DNA from 4 places in the Streptomyces capitiformicae genome. Region 2 is predicted to be linked to each of the others. Evidence: riboswitches for the same ligand, from Rfam matches in the RefSeq annotation. Region 2 holds a riboswitch; each other region holds the start of a gene.

Region 1 (4,193 bases), 1.1 Mb from region 2:
AACCACGTCCAGATCGGAAGTGCTCCTAAATGAGAAAATGACGAAAGGTCCGGTGATGCCGATGTGTGCCCCGGCAGTGAACGGCAGCACCTGCAGTCGCACCTGAGGAAGGGCCGCCGCCTCGACCAGACGCCCCAGCTGGCGGGCCATGATCTCGGGACCGCCGACCTCCCGCCGCAAAACCCCCTCGTCGAGCACGGCGCTGAGCTCCATCGGCGGATTTCCGCGCAGTACGTCCTGCCGCGCGAGCCGCACTTCCACGAGCGTGTCGAGTTTGTCGTCTTCCAGCCCCTCCACCGCGGCCCGCGTCACCGCCCGGGCGTACTCCGGGATCTGCAAGAGCCCTGGTACGACCGAGGTCTCCAGCGTCCGTATCCCGCTGGCCTGCGACTCCAGGCTGATGAAGTCCCGGTACGTCGGCGGCAGCACCCCGCGATACGCGTGCCACCAGTTGTGCCGCCCCCCGCCGTCCTCGGAGCCCGCCAAGGCCAGCAGCAGCCCCCGCAATTCGGTGTCGCCGACCTCGTACGCGTCCAGTAGCTTCCGTACGTCAGCGGGCTTCACCCCACTGGCGCCCGTCTCGATCCGGCTCACCTTGGACTGGTGCCAGCCCACCAGCCGGGCCGCCTCGATACTCGTGAGCCCGGATCCGGTGCGCAGGACGCGCAACTCGGCACCGAGCTTGCGGCGGCGCACCGCCGGACCGTATTGCATGGGATTCTCCTTCCGCCAGGCGCGGGGTGGTCAGGCCGGCGCGCGGAGGTCGGGTGATGACAGAGGATGGACCGAGAGTCCACCTGAATACGGTCGGTCGTCGGAGAGTTCACTGCTTCGAGCGACAGATATATGCATATCTTGGTCGATCGCCACCCGTGACGGCCCAGGTAGTGGCAGTCTGGCGCGAAGCACCAGTCCGGGACCGTACTCGAACCATCCGCTCCCTGTCGGACATCGGTCCCGTGGGAAAGGGACGACCGTGCCATGGCAGATCATCAGGAAGCATCCGTCACTCTGCCGAGCGATCCCGCTTCGGTGTCCGCGGCCCGCAACTACGTCGCCTCCGTGCTCGCCGAATGGGGCCTGCCGAGCGGCACGGGCATCGCGGACACCGTGCGCCTGATCGTGTCCGAACTCGCCACCAACGCCGTCCAGCACACGCTCGGTCAGTCACCCACGTTCACCGTGGACATCGCCCTGGACCGGGACGAGCAACTGCGCATCGGTGTCACCGACAGTCATCCACGCTTTCCGAAACGGCTGCCCGCCGGGGTCCAGCAGGACAACGGCCGGGGCATGGTCATCATTCGCTGGCTGACCGCCGAGTGCGGCGGCAGACTGAGCGTCAGACCCACGCGTGAGGGCGGTAAGACGGTGGCGATCGAACTGCCATGGACGGTCCCCGTGCAACCGATCAGGGCAGGGGGTCCGCAGGAGCCCTGACGGGCGACTCTCCACGAGCCCGTGCGGGTGACGGTGACGGTGTTGACGAGCCGCCGTCGCGACCGGACCGCCCCACCAGCTTCGGGAGCAGACCCCACAGGAACAGGCACACGAGGAGTGTGCCGGCGCAGGCGGCGACACCGGCCGCCCTGCCGAGGGTCACATCCACGACCAGCAGTACCGATCCGGCGAAGGCGGGCATCAGGACGGCCAGGCCCACGCCGGCCAGCCGGGACGAGACCCGCACGATGGCGGGCTTGGCGCTCTGCTGGAACAGCGAGCGGTGCAGCGCCGCCGGAGCGGTGAACAGCGCGGCCGCGAGAACCGCCAGCAGAAGCGTGGTGACGTATGTGGCGCGCTGGACCGAGTCGAGGTCCGGGAAGCGCGGGGTGAAAGCCAGCGTCAGCAGGAACGCGAAGAGGATCTGTACCCCGGTCTGGGTGACCCGCAACTCCTGCAGCAGTTCGGCGAAGTTGCGGTCGGCGCGTTCGAGGTGCGTCTCGTTACGTGCTTCGAAGCGCTCGTCGCGTGCGGGGTGGGGGCGTTCGTCGGCCATGGGCGTACGGGTATCCGGCACGGCCCGCGTTACGCCCGCCGGGGCGGCGGAGCTTGCCCGCCGCCCCCACGGTTGGGCCTAGCGGACCCGGCCGTACCAGACGCTCTTGGTCCAGATCTTCTGGAGCCGTACGACGTCACCGGTCTTCGGCGAGTGCCAGATCTTTCCCTTCCCCGCGTAGATGCCGACGTGGTAGACGTTCGACCCCGAGTGGAAGAACACGAGGTCTCCGAGCTTGCGGTTGCTCGCGGAGATGTGCTTCGTCTTGTTGTACTGCTGCTGGGCGGTACGGGGCAGCTTCTTGCCCACCTTCTTGAACGCGTAGAGCGTCAGCCCGGAGCAGTCGAACCTGCGAGGGCCCTTGGCGCCGTACTTGTAAGGGGAGCCCTTCTTGGAAGCCGCGACCTTGAGTGCCTTCGACGCCACTGTGGCGGCCTCGGCGTCGGATGCGACGCCCGGGACCACGATGCTGCCGCCGACGGCGGCGATGGTGAGGGCCGAGGCCGTACCGGCCCGGGTCAACAGCGACGGGACACGATTGAGCGCAGTCATGCGCAACCCTTCGTCAGCCGCCTGTGAAGGATGACCTGTCGGATTCGGGCTGGCGAAGTTGCCCGGCCGCTGACGCGGCTTCACCCCAAGGGCTGCTCGGCCCGGTCATGGCTTGACCGTTCCGGCGACCCGTCGTGCTTGGGTCCTCCACTCCTGCCGATGCAATCCTGTCGACCGGTCATCCGGGCGGCGGCAGGACTCGGCGTCCACCCGGATCGCCCCGCCGCTGTGGCGGGGGCTTGTCGTCAGGAAGGGATCTTGACGCACGGAAGTCCGAAAATCCCAACGGAATCGGGGATTTGTGGCCTTACTCACCACCTGCATATTCGGGTGGACGGGGCGATTTCGGCGAAGATGTCCACCCCGCAAGGAGGCTCGCACCAGCATCGGAATGCCATATTCCGTCCCGTAAGCAGGCATGTTGCTCAACTCCACGGGGCCTGAAGCGGGATGAGCGAGTACGTCGTTGCGCCGATACCACTCGGTCCGCCCCAAGTCCGGGCCTGACACCCTTCAGTACGGCGCACGACCCGGCCTCCGTTCAGACGGCCACCGGGTCGCACGCGCCGTGCGTGCCGGTCAACTCTCCGTTCCGGGCGGCAGGGTGACGCGGGCGGCGCGGCGCTCGCCGTCGAGGACCCGTAGCGCCCGCGCGAGGGTGGGGGCATGCACCTCGTTCTCCCCCCGCCTGTGCATCAGTTCGAGCGCGTCGCGCAGTGCGGTCGCCTTGCCGACGAGGGCCTGCGCGGCCCGCAGTCCGCGGTACGTGTCGCCGGGACGGGCCGGATTGATCCGGCCCAGCAGGTCCACCACGTCCAGATAACGGTCGATCAGCTCCGCCTCGGCACGCGTGAGAGCGGGCAACGGCGGCAACTCGGGTGGAAGCATCGGCGGCTCACCTCGCGCCGGGGAGCGTGCGCGAGGTCTTGCGGCTCGGGATGAGCCGGTCGGCCAGGCCGTACTCCACCGCGGCCTCCGCGTCGAGGATCTTGTCCCGCTCGATGTCCCCGCTGATCCGCTCGTGGCTCTGCCCGGTGTGCCGTACGAGCATCTCCTCCAGCTTCCGGCGGTTGCGCATCAACTCCTCGGCCTGGATGGCCAGATCGCTCGCCTGTCCCTCGACCGGTTCGGTCAGCGCCGGCTGCTGGATCACCACCCGGGCGCCCGGCAGCACGAACCGCTTGCCCGGTGTGCCCGCCGCCAGCAGTACCGCGGCTGACGACCCCGCCTGCCCCAGGCAGATGGTCTCTACATCGCAGGTGACGAACTGGATCGTGTCGTAAAGCGCCGTCATCGCGCTGAACGAGCCGCCGGGGGAGTTGATGTACAGCGAGATGTCCCGGTCCGGGGACTGGTACTCGAGGTGCATGAACTGCGCCATCACATCGTTCGCCGAGGTGTCGTCGATCTGCGTCCCGAGGAACACGATCCGTTCTTCCAACAGCTTCGAGTACGGATCCATCGTCCGGTGACCCGTACTGGTGCGCTCGGTGAACTCGGGCAGCACATAGCGGGTCGACGGTCGGTTCATGGGCATGGGCCACGCCTCCTCTGATCGGCAACCGTAAAAAATGTACAGGACGTACGTACCTTTGGAGTGGGCGATGTGGGATCTTTCGCTCTGAGGGGTCGGTGTCGCCGGTTT
Region 2 (4,193 bases):
ACCCGAGCGCGGCACGCTGGACAACGGCCTGACCGTGCTGCGCTGCCACCGCCCCGGCCAGCAGGTCGTCGCCGTCGAGGTCCTCCTCGACGCTCCCCTGGACGCCGAGCCCGCCGGCCTGGACGGCGTCGCCACGATCATGACCAGGGCCTTCTCCGAGGGCACCGACAAGCACTCCGCCGAGGAGTTCGCCGCCGAACTGGAGCGTTGCGGCGCCACCCTCGACTCGCACGCCGACCACCCCGGCGTCCGGCTCTCCCTCGAAGTTCCCGTCTCACGGCTGGCGAAGGCCCTGGGCCTGCTCGCCGACGCCCTCAGGGCCCCCGCGTTCGCGGACAGCGAGATCGAGCGCCTGGTGGCGAACCGGCTCGACGAGATCCCGCACGAGACCGCCAACCCGGGCCGCCGCGCCGCGAAGGAGCTCTCCAAGCAGCTGTTCCCGGCCGCCTCACGCATGTCGCGCCCCCGCCAGGGCACCGAGGAGACCGTCGAGCGGATCGACTCCGCGGCCGTACGCGCCTTCTACGAGAACCACGTACGCCCCGCCACGGCCACCGCCGTGGTCGTCGGCGACCTCACCGGGGTCGACCTCGACGCGCTGCTCGGCGACACCCTGGGCGCCTGGACCGGCTCTGCGGCCAAGCCGCGCCCCGTTCCGCCCGTGAGCGCCGACGACACCGGGCGGGTCGTCATCGTGGACCGCCCCGGGTCCGTCCAGACGCAGCTGCTCATCGGCCGTGTGGGCGCCGACCGGCACGACCGCGTGTGGCCGGCTCAGGTGCTCGGCACCTACTGCCTCGGCGGCACCCTCACCTCCCGGCTGGACCGCGTCCTGCGCGAGGAGAAGGGCTACACCTACGGTGTGCGCGCGTTCGGCCAGGTGCTGCGCTCCGCGCCCGACGGGTCGGGTGTCGCGATGCTCGCCATCAGTGGCTCCGTCGACACCCCGAACACCGGGCCGGCGCTGGACGACCTGTGGACGGTGCTGCGCACCCTCGCCGCAGAGGGGCTGACCGACGCCGAGCGCGACGTCGCCGTGCAGAACCTCGTCGGGGTCGCCCCCCTCAAGTTCGAGACGGCCGCGGCCGTGGCGAGCACGCTGGCCGACCAGGTCGAGCAGCACCTGCCGGACGACTACCAGTCGACGCTGTACCAACAGCTCGCCGCCACCGGCACCGTGGAGGCCACCGCGGCCGCCGTGAGCGCCTTCCCGGTGGACCGTCTGGTGACCGTCCTCGTCGGTGACGCCGCCCAGATCGAGGAGCCGGTCAGGGCCCTCGGCATCGGCGAAGTCACCGTCGTACCGGCCGAGTAGAGGCCGAGTAGAGCTGGGGCAGAAGTACGCGCATTACGGGCCCCTGGTGACGGAAGAGTCACCAGGGGCCCGTTTGTCCATATTGATGGGGGAGGTTGCACGTCTGCCCTGTGGCGTACGCCTCAAAACCCGTGATGCGTTTGTTATTTCAACGGCGGCCCGCTTAGCGTCAGTCCGGCTGTTCGCCAGCAGTTCGCCGCGCCCGCGGCACCGGACAGTCATCGCCGAGTCCCCGTACGGCGCGAGCCAGGGGAGCCGGGGACCCACCGCAGTCCCTGGGGTGAATCGGACGCCCTTCGCGAAGCGCCGCGAAACGAGGGGCTTCCGTAGGAGACCTTCCTGCTCCGAACCCGTCAGCTAACCCGGTAGGCGAGAGGGAAGGAAAGGACCAGCCTCTTCATGGCGTTCACCCGCGCCCCCGGGAAGCACCGCCGTCCCCGCCGCGTGCAGCGCACGACCACGAGGACCGTGGGCGTCGCCGCTCTCACGACCACCGGTGTCATCGGCACCGTGTCCGTCCCGGCGCTCGCCGCGGAGCCCGCCCCCGAGCAGACCGGCCTGAACCAGATCATCGCGCTCGGTGACACGGTCGCCGAGCAGGTCGACGCCCAGGCCATCGCCCAGCAGCAGGCCGCCGAGGTGGCCGCCGCCAAGCAGAAGGCACAGGAGGAGGCCCGCAAGGCCGCCGCCGAGAAGGCCGAGCAGGAGCGCAAGGCGGCCGAGGAGCGGGAGGAGGCCAAGGCGCGCGCCGCCCGCGCCGCCGAGCGCGAGCGCCTCAACTCCTATGTCGCCCCCATCAGCGGCTCGTACGTCTCCACCGGCTACAAGACCGGTGGCGCCGTCTGGTCCTCCGGCAGCCACACCGGTGTCGACTTCCACGCGGCGTCCGGCACGGCCGTCCTGGCGGTCGGCTCCGGCACCGTCGTCGAGGCGGGCTGGGGTGGTGCCTACGGCAACAACATCGTCATCAAGATGAACGACGGCACGTACACCCAGTACGGCCACCTGTCGTCCATAGCCGTCTCCGTCGGCCAGACGGTCACCCCCGGCCAGCAGATAGGCCTCTCCGGTGCGACCGGCAACGTCACCGGCGCGCATCTGCACTTCGAGGCCCGGACGACCGCCGAGTACGGCTCGGACATCGACCCCGTCGCGTACCTGCGCTCGCACGGCGTGAACGTCTGACGAACCGCTCAGCGCTTCAGGAGGCCCCGGCTCACCCAGCCGGGGCTTTCCTCGTTGCGACGTACGCCTTGTCCGTTGTGAGGTACGCCCTTGTCCGTTGTGACGTACCTCCTGTCCAAAAAATATCCATGGATTCCGACCCGCCATCGGAAATTCCGGCCCGCTGCAATAGAGTCGCTTGAACACACGTCAATCAGCGACGTTTCACGGGGATTAAGGCGGAGGTCGGTCATGCGTATTCCGGCGCACTCGGTATGCACGGCGATCCGTGATGACATCGTCGCGGGTGTCTACGAGCGCGGCAGCCGTCTCACCGAGGAACTGCTCGCGCGCCGGTACGGCGTCAGCCGTGTCCCCGTGCGCGAGGCGCTGCGCACGCTGGAGGCCGAGGGCTTCGTGGTGACCCGCAGGCACGCGGGCGCGTGTGTCGCCGAGCCCACCGAGCAGGAGGCCGCCGACCTGCTGGAGATGCGCATGCTGCTGGAGCCGCTGGGCGCCGCCCGCGCCGCCCAGCGCCGCACCGAGGCGCACCTCAAGGTGCTGCGCGGCCTGGTCAGGCTGGGCCAGGAGCGGGCCAGGCGGGGCAACAGCGAGGATCTGCGCTCGCTGGGCGGCTGGTTCCACGAGACGCTCGCCCAGGCCTCCGGAAGCCCCGCCCTGACCTCGACACTCGCCCAGCTGCGGCACAAGATCGCCTGGATGTACGCGGTCGAGGCGCCGGCCAACCCCGTGGAGTCCTGGGCGGAGCACGGCGGCATCGTGGACGCGGTCGCGCGCGGCGACAGCGAGCGCGCGCGGACGATCACCGCCCTGCACACCGAGCGCGCCACCGCCGCGCACCGGCTCCGATTCCCGAGTGGGCCCGGCGGGCCTGGCGCGCTTGGCGCGGCCGAGCGCCCGGATCGTGTGAGGACTTCGCAACACCCCGTAAACACGCCGAGCCTGCGTCATTAACACGGGAGCCGTATACAAAGAGGGTAGGAATTCGAGGGGTGTTATTTCTGCTGCCCGCAGAACATTTTTCCCTCCTCGCACCCCTCCTCGCGCCATGGAAATGCAAAGGGCCCGCCCGATGAATCGGACGAGCCCTTTTCTGGCCTTTCGGGCCTTTATCGCGTCATTCAGACGGTCTCGGGAAGCTCCTCGAGGCCCTCGGCGACGAGCTTCGCCAGACGGTCGAGCGCGACGTCCGCGCCCTCGGCGTCGGAGGCGAGGACGATCTCCTCGCCGCCCTTGGCGCCGAGGCCGAGGACCGCCAGCATGGAGGCCGCGTTGACGGGGTTGCCGTCGGCCTTGGCGATCGTCACGGGGATACCGGAGGCCGTGGCGGCCCGGACGAAGATGGATGCGGGTCGGGCGTGGAGGCCCTCGGCCCAGCCGACGTTGACGCGGCGCTCAGCCATGTGATGCTGCCCTTCAGGTGTATCGGGTACCTCTAAGAGGTCTAGACCGGGTTGTCTAGACCAGTTTCCCATATCGTGAAGCGTGCCGGAACGGGGCCCACGGCCTGACCGCGAACCGGCGTCGTGCTTCTGTTGTTTCCCCAGACTGTCCCGCGCCGTTGTCGGACGCGAGCCTTACTCTGGGGCCCATGCAGACCTCGTCGGACCGGCATGAGTACCCCGCCCACTGGGAGGCCGACGTGGTGCTGCGCGACGGCGGCACCGCACGCATCCGGCCCATCACCGCTGAT
Region 3 (4,193 bases), 6.0 Mb from region 2:
CCTCCCTCGCCGCGAAGGAAACCGCACTGCTCGAAACCGGCGTGGAGGAACTCCTCCGCTACGACGGCCCCGTCGAACTCGCCACCTGGCGCTTCGCCACCCAGCCCCTGACCATCGGCGGCCAGGACATCGCTCCCGGCGATCCCGTCCTCGTCGTCCTCGCCGCCGCCGATCGCGACCCGGCCCGCTTCAACGACCCTGACACCCTCGATCTCTCCCGCCGCGACAACCAGCACCTCGGTTACGGCCACGGCATCCACTACTGCCTCGGCGCACCTCTTGCCCGCCTCGAAGGACAGACCGCGCTGGCCACGCTCCTCACCCGCCTCCCCGACCTGCAACTCGCGGTGAATCCGGCCGATTTGCGGTGGCGCGGTGGGCTCATTATGCGTGGATTGCGCACCCTTCCGGTGGAGTTCAAGCCGGTTCGGGTGGCCGATGGTGGTACCTCGTAAGCGGCCAGTAGCAGTACCCCACCCGGCGCCGATACATGACAGACTCTCAAGTCTGTGATCTTCACGTGATCTACGCTGCATTAACTTGTGACAACTGATCGACTGCCGATACGTTCACGCATCAGTGCGAAGGGCCGCCACACCCTTCGCACAGGTCACTGCTGTCGTGTGAAAGGCAACCGCATGCTCTCCGGGACCGGTCGTCACCGTCGCCCCCGTCAGGCTCCGGCCCTCCTCGTCGCCGCCGGAGTGACCGGCTCCGCCATCGCCATCCCATTCCTCGGCGCCACCGGCGCGAGCGCGGCCAGCGGAACCACCTGGGACCAGGTGGCGGAGTGCGAGAGCGGCGGCTCCTGGAGCGCGGACACCGGCAACGGACGCTACGGCGGCCTCCAGATGACCCAGGAGAACTGGGAGAGCTACGGCGGCCTCGACTACGCCACCAGCCCCGACCAGGCCAGCCGTTCACAGCAAATAGCCGTCGCCGAGAAGATCCTCGCCGACCAGGGCGTCGGCGTCTGGTCCACCTGCGGGCTGCTCCACAACCTCGGCGGCGACTCCGGTACCGCCGATGTGGACACCGGTGTCGCGGACGATTCGTCGAACTCGGGTGATTCATCCAGTTCCACGGAATCGACGAAGTCGGCTGAATCCCCTGAAACACCCGATTCCTCCCGCTCCGCCGACTCGTCCAATTCATCCGAAACGTCCGACTCTTCCCCGGATGCCGCAGAAGGCTCCATCAAGGCCGACGTCGATTCGAACGACTCCAAGAACTCCGGCGAATCCGCCGAATCCGGTGACTCCGTCGAATCCGGTGACTCCGGCAGCGATGTCTCGCAGGGATCCGACAGCTCTTCCGCGGATGACGCCGGCAGCGGTCGCCATCGGGGTGCGAGCGCTGACGAGAGCGCCGACGACAACGCCCGTACCGAATCCTCCTCGTCCTCGTCCTCGCCCTCGGGCCGTCACGCCTCCCGGGGCGGCGAGGCCGCGCGCGAAACCGTCGACGCCGTCCATGCCTCGTACACCGTCCGCGAAGGGGACAGTCTGACGTCCATCGCGGACTCCCTTGCCCTTCAGGGCGGGTGGCGTGAGCTGTACGCCGAGAACGAGGGCACGGTTGGAACTGACCCGGACCTTATCCTTCCCGGTCAGACCCTCGAAGTCGGTGTCGAAACGGGCGAAAAGTAGCGAGAGTTCGGGTCATGGTTCGCCCCCGAATGCCCGTTTTGATCTCGGTGGGAGATGAATCACAGACCCCCTGATCGTCTTTGATATTCGGCGAATCACGTGATTACGGTCGTGACCGCTCGCACCACAGCGGGCCCCTGCGGTCGTCACGCCGAATCCTGTCAACGGCCGCGTGGGAACAGTCGTCGCGTCAAGCGCCGTAGGCAGGAGCGGGGGACCCAAGGTAAGTGCCGGGTCCGGCAGTTGAGGCCCTTCGGGGTCGCACGACCGGAACCGGCTCGGGGTGAAGCCGCGCGATGTGAGCCGAAAGGCGAACGAGCGCGGCCGGGCAACTCAACCGGCCCGAACCCGACAGCTCACCTCGCAGGCGTCGGTGAGGGGATCACTCCATGCTGTTTTCCAGCAAGGGCAAGCACCGCCGCCCGAGCAAGGCCGCCCGTGCCATCGCCGTCGTCGGCGTCACCGGTGCCGCCGCCATCGCCGCTCCGCTGATGGTCGCCGGCAGCGCCTCGGCCGCCACCGCCTCCGAGTGGGACGCGGTCGCCCAGTGCGAGTCCGGCGGCGACTGGTCCATCAACACCGGCAACGGCTACTACGGCGGTCTGCAGTTCGCCGCCTCCACCTGGGCCGGCTATGGCGGTACGAAGTACGCCGCCACCGCCGACCAGGCCACCAAGGCCCAGCAGATCGAGATAGCCGAGAAGGTCCTCGCGGGCCAGGGCAAGGGTGCCTGGCCGGTCTGCGGCACGGGCCTGTCCAGCGCCTCCTACGACGGTGCCGCCGCCTCCGACAGCGGCTCCTCGAACTCGAACTCGGGCTCGAACTCCGGCTCCTCGCAGGAGAGCACCCAGGAGAGCACTCAGGAGACCCGCGCCTCCCGCTCCTCCGAGCGCGCCACCGTCGAGACCCCGACCGGCAAGAAGGTCAAGAAGGGCGACGGCGAGTACAAGGTCGTCTCCGGCGACACCCTCAGCGGCATCGCCGAGGAGGAGAACGTCGAAGGTGGCTGGGAGAAGCTCTACGAGCTGAACCAGGACATCATCGACGACGCCGACTTCATCTACCCCGGCCAGCAGCTCCACCTGAGCTGACGACCGGGCGGATGTGAGCGGGCTGTGCGACCGGTTCGGCTGTGCCGAAAAACAGGCCGCTCCTCAGCTGAACCACAGTCCGCTCACATCCGTGTCCTCCTTAGTGAAGACCTCGTGAGGGCAACCCCCCTGTCCCCCACGGGTTCCCCGCTCCGGTGCGCACTCCCCCCGTACGCACCGGAGCGGGCTTTTTCTTGCCCGCCCTCCTTGGCCGCCACCTCCCTGCCGCCCTGCTGTCACCTCCCCCCTGTCACCTCCCCCTGTCACCTCCTTGTTCACTTCCCCGCCCCCTCCCCTTTGTTCCGGCATGGAACAATCGGTACGGTCTCTTCGTCCACGGGACGGTCGGTCGGCTGCCGACAGTCCCGGGGCGGTTAGGCTCTAGTCGCAAACAGCGTCACATCGCGTCACATCCCAAGAAGGAGATGCTCGTGCCGTCCATCGACGTCGTCGTAGCCCGGGAAATCCTGGACTCCCGAGGCAACCCCACGGTCGAGGTCGAGGTCGGCCTCGACGACGGCAGCACGGGTCGTGCCGCCGTTCCGTCCGGCGCCTCCACGGGTGCCTTCGAGGCCATCGAGCTCCGTGACGGCGACCCCAACCGCTACCTCGGCAAGGGTGTCGAGAAGGCCGTCCTCGCGGTGATCGAGCAGATCGGCCCGGAGCTCGTCGGCTACGACGCCACCGAGCAGCGCCTGATCGACCAGGCGATGTTCGACCTGGACGCCACCGACAACAAGGGCTCCCTCGGCGCCAACGCCATCCTCGGCGTCTCCCTCGCCGTCGCCCACGCCGCCTCCGAGGCCAGCGACCTCCCGCTCTTCCGCTACCTGGGCGGCCCGAACGCGCACCTGCTGCCGGTGCCGATGATGAACATCCTGAACGGCGGCTCGCACGCCGACACCAACGTGGACATCCAGGAGTTCATGATCGCCCCGATCGGCGCGGAGTCCTTCTCCGAGGCCCTGCGCTGGGGCGCCGAGGTCTACCACACCCTCAAGAAGGTGCTGAAGCGCAAGGGCCTGAACACCGGCCTCGGCGACGAGGGCGGCTTCGCCCCGAACCTGGACTCGAACCGCGCCGCCCTCGACCTCATCCTCGAGGCCGTCAAGGAGGCCGGTTACACCCCCGGCGAGCAGATCGCCCTGGCGCTCGACGTCGCCGCCTCCGAGTTCTACAAGGACGGCGTGTACGTCTTCGAGGGCAAGGAGCGCTCCGCCGCCGAGATGACGGACTACTACGCCGAGCTCGTCGACGCCTACCCGCTCGTCTCCATCGAGGACCCGCTGTTCGAGGACGACTGGGACGGCTGGAAGACCATCACCGAGCGCCTCGGCGACAAGGTGCAGCTCGTTGGTGACGACCTGTTCGTCACCAACCCCGAGCGTCTGGCCCGCGGTATCGAGGAGGGCGCCGCCAACGCCCTGCTGGTGAAGGTGAACCAGATCGGTTC
Region 4 (4,193 bases), 240 kb from region 2:
GCGCTCGATGACCGCGTTGGCCGCGGAGAGAATCGTCTGCGTGGAGCGGTAGTTCTGCTCCAGCAGGATCGTCGTCGCGTCCGGGTAGTCCTCCTCGAACTGGAGGATGTTGCGGATCGTCGCACCGCGGAAGGCGTAGATCGACTGGTCGGCGTCACCCACGACGCAGAGCTCGGCGGGCGGTACGTCGTACTCGCTGGGCGGTACGTCCACGGGATGCTCGGAGGTGCCGACCAACTCTCTGACCAGGGCGTACTGGGCGTGGTTGGTGTCCTGGTACTCGTCGACGAGGACGTGGCGGAAGCGACGGCGGTAGTGCTCGGCGACGTCCGGGAAGGCGCGCAGCAGGTTGACCGTCGTCATGATCAGGTCGTCGAAGTCGAGCGCGTTGGCCTCACGGAGGCGGGACTGGTAGAGCGCGTAGGCCTGGGCGAGGGTCTTCTCGAAGCCGTCGGATGCCTGGGCGGCGAAGTCCTCCTCGTCGATCAGCTCGTTCTTGAGGTTCGAGATCTTGGCGCTGAAGGACTTGGGCGGGAAGCGCTTGGGGTCGAGGTCCAGGTCACGGCAGACGAGAGCCATGAGGCGCTTGCTGTCAGCGGCGTCGTAGATCGAGAAGGACGACGTGAAGCCGAGCTTCTTGCTCTCGCGGCGCAGGATGCGGACGCAGGCGCTGTGGAACGTCATCACCCACATCGCGTTGGCGCGCGGGCCGACGAGCTGCTCGACGCGCTCCTTCATCTCGCCCGCGGCCTTGTTGGTGAAGGTGATCGCGAGGATCTGGCCCGGGTGCACGTTCCGCTCGCCGAGCAGATGGGCGATGCGGTGGGTGAGCACACGGGTCTTGCCGGAGCCGGCGCCGGCCACGATGAGCAGCGGGGAGCCGGCGTGCACGACGGCCGCGCGCTGGTTCTCGTTCAGCCCGTCCAGGAGCGCCGCCGGGTCGATGGCGGGGCGGGGCGCGCCGTCGCGGTAGTAGGCGTCCCGGTCCGGCGGCACGTCGAACTTCCCGCCGAACAGATCGTCCGGAACCGGCTCCGGAGCGTGATCGTCCTCGGGCGGTGGCGGGTGCTCCTCCTCGTGGCCGCGGGGGGCCTGGAGGTCCGCCAGGAAGCTGTCGTCAAAGAGGCTGCTCATCGCTCTCCGAGTCTAGGCGCCCCCACTGACAGCGAGGGGCCGCCCCGGGAAGTCGATGCACATCACCCACCGCACCCACCTCACAACGGTAAGCGATCGATCGTAGCGCTTATCGCGTCCGAGAGGCTAAGGTCACGAAAACGTATCGGGCATATCGAACATCAACCTTCACAAGGGCCACATGTGTTGGCTAGCGTTTCGCCGGGCCGTACGACCCAACCGGCGAACGTCGCCGGGCCGCACGGCCTCCGCCGAGTCCGGTACGCCTCTCCTGGCTGCCGGAGCCGGGGACCCACCGACCTCTGGGGTGAATCGACCCGACTGCCATGCGCGGCAAGGGTCGTAGGGCAAACCTTCCGAAGCACGCGCCCGAACCCGACAGCTAACTCGGTAGGCGGATTACGGAAGGAGACGCCGAACCATGGCGCCGCACCGCAAGCCGCGTCCGGCCCGAACACGCGCGGGCATACGCACCCCGGCCCTCGCCACGGCCGCCCTCACCTCAGTGGCCCTGCTCTCCCAGTCGGCCAACGCCGCCCCCTCGGCCGACGACAAGCCGAGCCTGGAGGAGGTCGAGAAGAAGGTAGACGACCTCTACCGTCAGGCGGAGTCGGCGACCGAGAACTACAACTCGGTCAAGGAGAAGACGACCAAGCAGAAGAAGAAGGTCGATGCCCTCCTCGACGATGTCGCCGAGCGCACGGAGAAGCTCAACCAGGCGCGGGAGCAACTGGGTTCGTTCGCGGCCGCCCAGTACCGCACGGGGGCGGCCTCCCCCGACGCGGCGTCGCTGCTCCTGGCGGACAACCCGCAGGACTACTTCGACCAGAACCAGCTGATGGACCGGCTGACGGACCGCCAGAAGGGCGCCGTCGACGACTACATCACGCAGCAGGCCGAAGCGACCGAGCAGCGCCAGAAGGCGACCGAGAGCCTTGAGCAGCTCACCGAGTCGCAGAACACCCTCAAGTCCAGCAAGGCCAAGGTCCAGGCGAAGCTCGCCGAGGCCCGTGAACTGCTGTCGCAGCTGACCGCCGAGGAGAAGGCCCGGCTCGCCGCGATCGAGCAGCGCAAGCAGGAGGAGGCCGACCGCAAGGCGGAGGAGCTGGCGCGTCAGCAGGCGGCGGCCCAGGCGGCCCAGTCTTCCCAGCAGACTCAGGAGGCCCAGCAGGAGACCTCCACCGCCACGGCCCCCGAGACGAACACGTCCACGACCACGACGGTCGAGGACTCGACGTACGCTTCGAAGGCCGCCAAGGCCCTCACCTTCGCCCGCGAGCAGATCGGCAAGCCGTACGTCTGGGGCGCCACCGGCCCCGGCTCCTACGACTGCTCCGGCCTCACCCAGGCCGCCTGGAAGGCCGCCGGCGTCGACCTCCCCCGCACGACCTACGACCAGGTCAACGCGGGCACCACCGTCTCCCTCGCGAACGCGAAGCCCGGCGATCTCATCTTCTTCTACGACAACATCGGCCATGTCGGCCTCTACATCGGCAACGGCATGATGATCCACGCGCCGAAGCCGGGAACGTATGTGCGGGAGGAGTCGGTGTTCTACGACGGGGAGTCGTCGATCCACAGCGTGGTGCGGCCGGCGTAGGTCCGAAAAAGACCTCAGGGCCTCACGTCCAGAGCACCGCGATGAAGATGTTCGCGGTCGTCAGCAGGCCGACCAGGCCGAAGAGCGGCTTCTCCACCGCCTCCTCGTCCCGCTTCACGTACACCAGCCCCAGGATCACGACCAGCAGGGCCAGCTTCACGCCGATCTTGATGTTGTTGACGGGCTGGCCGTCGGCCTGGTTGAGGCCGACGAGGACGGCGCCGGTGACCAGCATGGTGAGGGCGCCGTGGAGCATCGCGGGGACGAAGCGGGCGGTGCCCTGGCCCATCGCCTTCATCTGCGTGAGGAAACCGCCGAGGAGGGCGGCGATGCCGATGATGTGGAGGGCGACGAAGAGGTGGATGAGTACGTCCATGGGCGGAGCCTAATGAGAGGACCGGGTTCCGCCGGGCACCGGGGCAGGCTGCGCAGCGTAAGCAGCACCTCCGATCACGCCCCGACGATCTTGCATATATGCGCTCCATAGCACCACTTCACCCCCGTCCGGCTCGAAATCACCGCATCGGTCATCGCAGAGCGTGAAGTCGGCGACGCCAGGGCTGGATCACGGTCACATACGGTCATGTCACGGTCGGTGCACGCCACTTCCGCACAAAGCGTTACCAGGTGGACACAGCCAGGCTTAGCGTCCTCCACCAGGTGGCCGGCTCCCCACCGCCGCCCGGGCCAGGGGCGGCAGTCGGACACCACCGCCGAGAAGGTCCGGCGGTGTCCCGCTCCCCCCTGTGCGGGCCGCCGCCGGACGCGTAACCGTTCCCCCAGGCGGTCCGTGCGCACCGACGTACGGACGGCGGTCGTACGAGAGGACATGGAGTCCACGTGGCAGCGCACCGCAAGCCCAGACAGCGCTCGCTCGGCGGCCATACGTTCCGCACCGCCGCGACCTTCGCCCTCGCGAGCGCGGCGACGGCGACCGGGTTCGACGGCATCGGGCACGCCGATCCACAGCTCACGCCGGACCAGGTCAAGGCCAAGGTGAACAAGCTGTACGAGGAGGCCGAGGTCTCCACCGAGAAGTACAACGGCGCGAAGGAGAAGGCCGACAAGGCGCAGGAGAACCTGGAGGAGCTCCGCGACCAGGCGGCCCGCCGCACCGACAGGCTCAACTCGGCTCGGGACGAGCTGGGTTCGCTGGCGGCGGCGCAGTACCGGAACGGGGGCATGGATCCCTCGTGGCAACTGGCGCTCTCCGGCGATCCGGACCAGTACCTGGACCGCGCGGCCCTCGCCGAGCGGGTCGGCGGCAGACAGGCGGCGGACGTGGCGAGCGTACGGCAGCAGTTGCAGGAGATCGAACGGCTGCGCGGTGCCGCCCGCGTCGAACTGGGCACGTTCAAGACCCGGCAGACGGAGCTGAAGCGCCACAAGAAGTCCGTCACCACGAAGCTGACCGAGGCGCGACAACTGCTCGACCGGCTCACCACCGGGGACCGGGCCC

Evidence for each region. A riboswitch is a leader RNA that binds a small molecule or an ion and turns the genes downstream of it on or off. The one in region 2 is predicted to bind cyclic di-AMP.
Region 1: linked by a shared signal. The riboswitch ahead of CES90_RS13520 (C40 family peptidase) and the one ahead of CES90_RS08535 (M23 family metallopeptidase) in region 2 are both predicted to bind cyclic di-AMP.
Region 3: linked by a shared signal. The riboswitch ahead of CES90_RS35370 (LysM peptidoglycan-binding domain-containing protein) and the one ahead of CES90_RS08535 (M23 family metallopeptidase) in region 2 are both predicted to bind cyclic di-AMP.
Region 4: linked by a shared signal. The riboswitch ahead of CES90_RS07510 (C40 family peptidase) and the one ahead of CES90_RS08535 (M23 family metallopeptidase) in region 2 are both predicted to bind cyclic di-AMP.

Annotation. Positions count from the first base shown of each region.
Region 1 is NZ_CP022161.1:3,047,069-3,051,261, reverse strand. It holds gene CES90_RS13535 (helix-turn-helix domain-containing protein) at 1-714, opposite strand, end outside; gene CES90_RS13530 (ATP-binding protein) at 982-1,440, shown strand; gene CES90_RS13525 (DUF6328 family protein) at 1,412-1,996, opposite strand; gene CES90_RS13520 (C40 family peptidase) at 2,075-2,548, opposite strand; cyclic di-AMP (ydaO/yuaA leader) riboswitch at 2,552-2,722, opposite strand; gene CES90_RS13515 (hypothetical protein) at 3,128-3,436, opposite strand; gene CES90_RS13510 (ATP-dependent Clp protease proteolytic subunit) at 3,444-4,079, opposite strand.
Region 2 is NZ_CP022161.1:1,920,068-1,924,260, reverse strand. It holds gene CES90_RS08540 (M16 family metallopeptidase) at 1-1,315, shown strand, start outside; cyclic di-AMP (ydaO/yuaA leader) riboswitch at 1,528-1,702, shown strand; gene CES90_RS08535 (M23 family metallopeptidase) at 1,715-2,500, shown strand; gene CES90_RS08530 (GntR family transcriptional regulator) at 2,732-3,454, shown strand; gene CES90_RS08525 (HPr family phosphocarrier protein) at 3,622-3,903, opposite strand; gene CES90_RS08520 (bifunctional acetate--CoA ligase family protein/GNAT family N-acetyltransferase) at 4,092-4,193, shown strand, end outside.
Region 3 is NZ_CP022161.1:7,890,734-7,894,926, reverse strand. It holds gene CES90_RS35380 (cytochrome P450 family protein) at 1-455, shown strand, start outside; gene CES90_RS35375 (LysM peptidoglycan-binding domain-containing protein) at 639-1,649, shown strand; cyclic di-AMP (ydaO/yuaA leader) riboswitch at 1,835-2,034, shown strand; gene CES90_RS35370 (LysM peptidoglycan-binding domain-containing protein) at 2,039-2,740, shown strand; gene eno (phosphopyruvate hydratase) at 3,172-4,193, shown strand, end outside.
Region 4 is NZ_CP022161.1:1,679,337-1,683,529, forward strand. It holds gene pcrA (DNA helicase PcrA) at 1-1,134, opposite strand, end outside; cyclic di-AMP (ydaO/yuaA leader) riboswitch at 1,374-1,546, shown strand; gene CES90_RS07510 (C40 family peptidase) at 1,556-2,734, shown strand; gene CES90_RS07515 (hypothetical protein) at 2,757-3,110, opposite strand; gene CES90_RS07520 (C40 family peptidase) at 3,575-4,193, shown strand, end outside.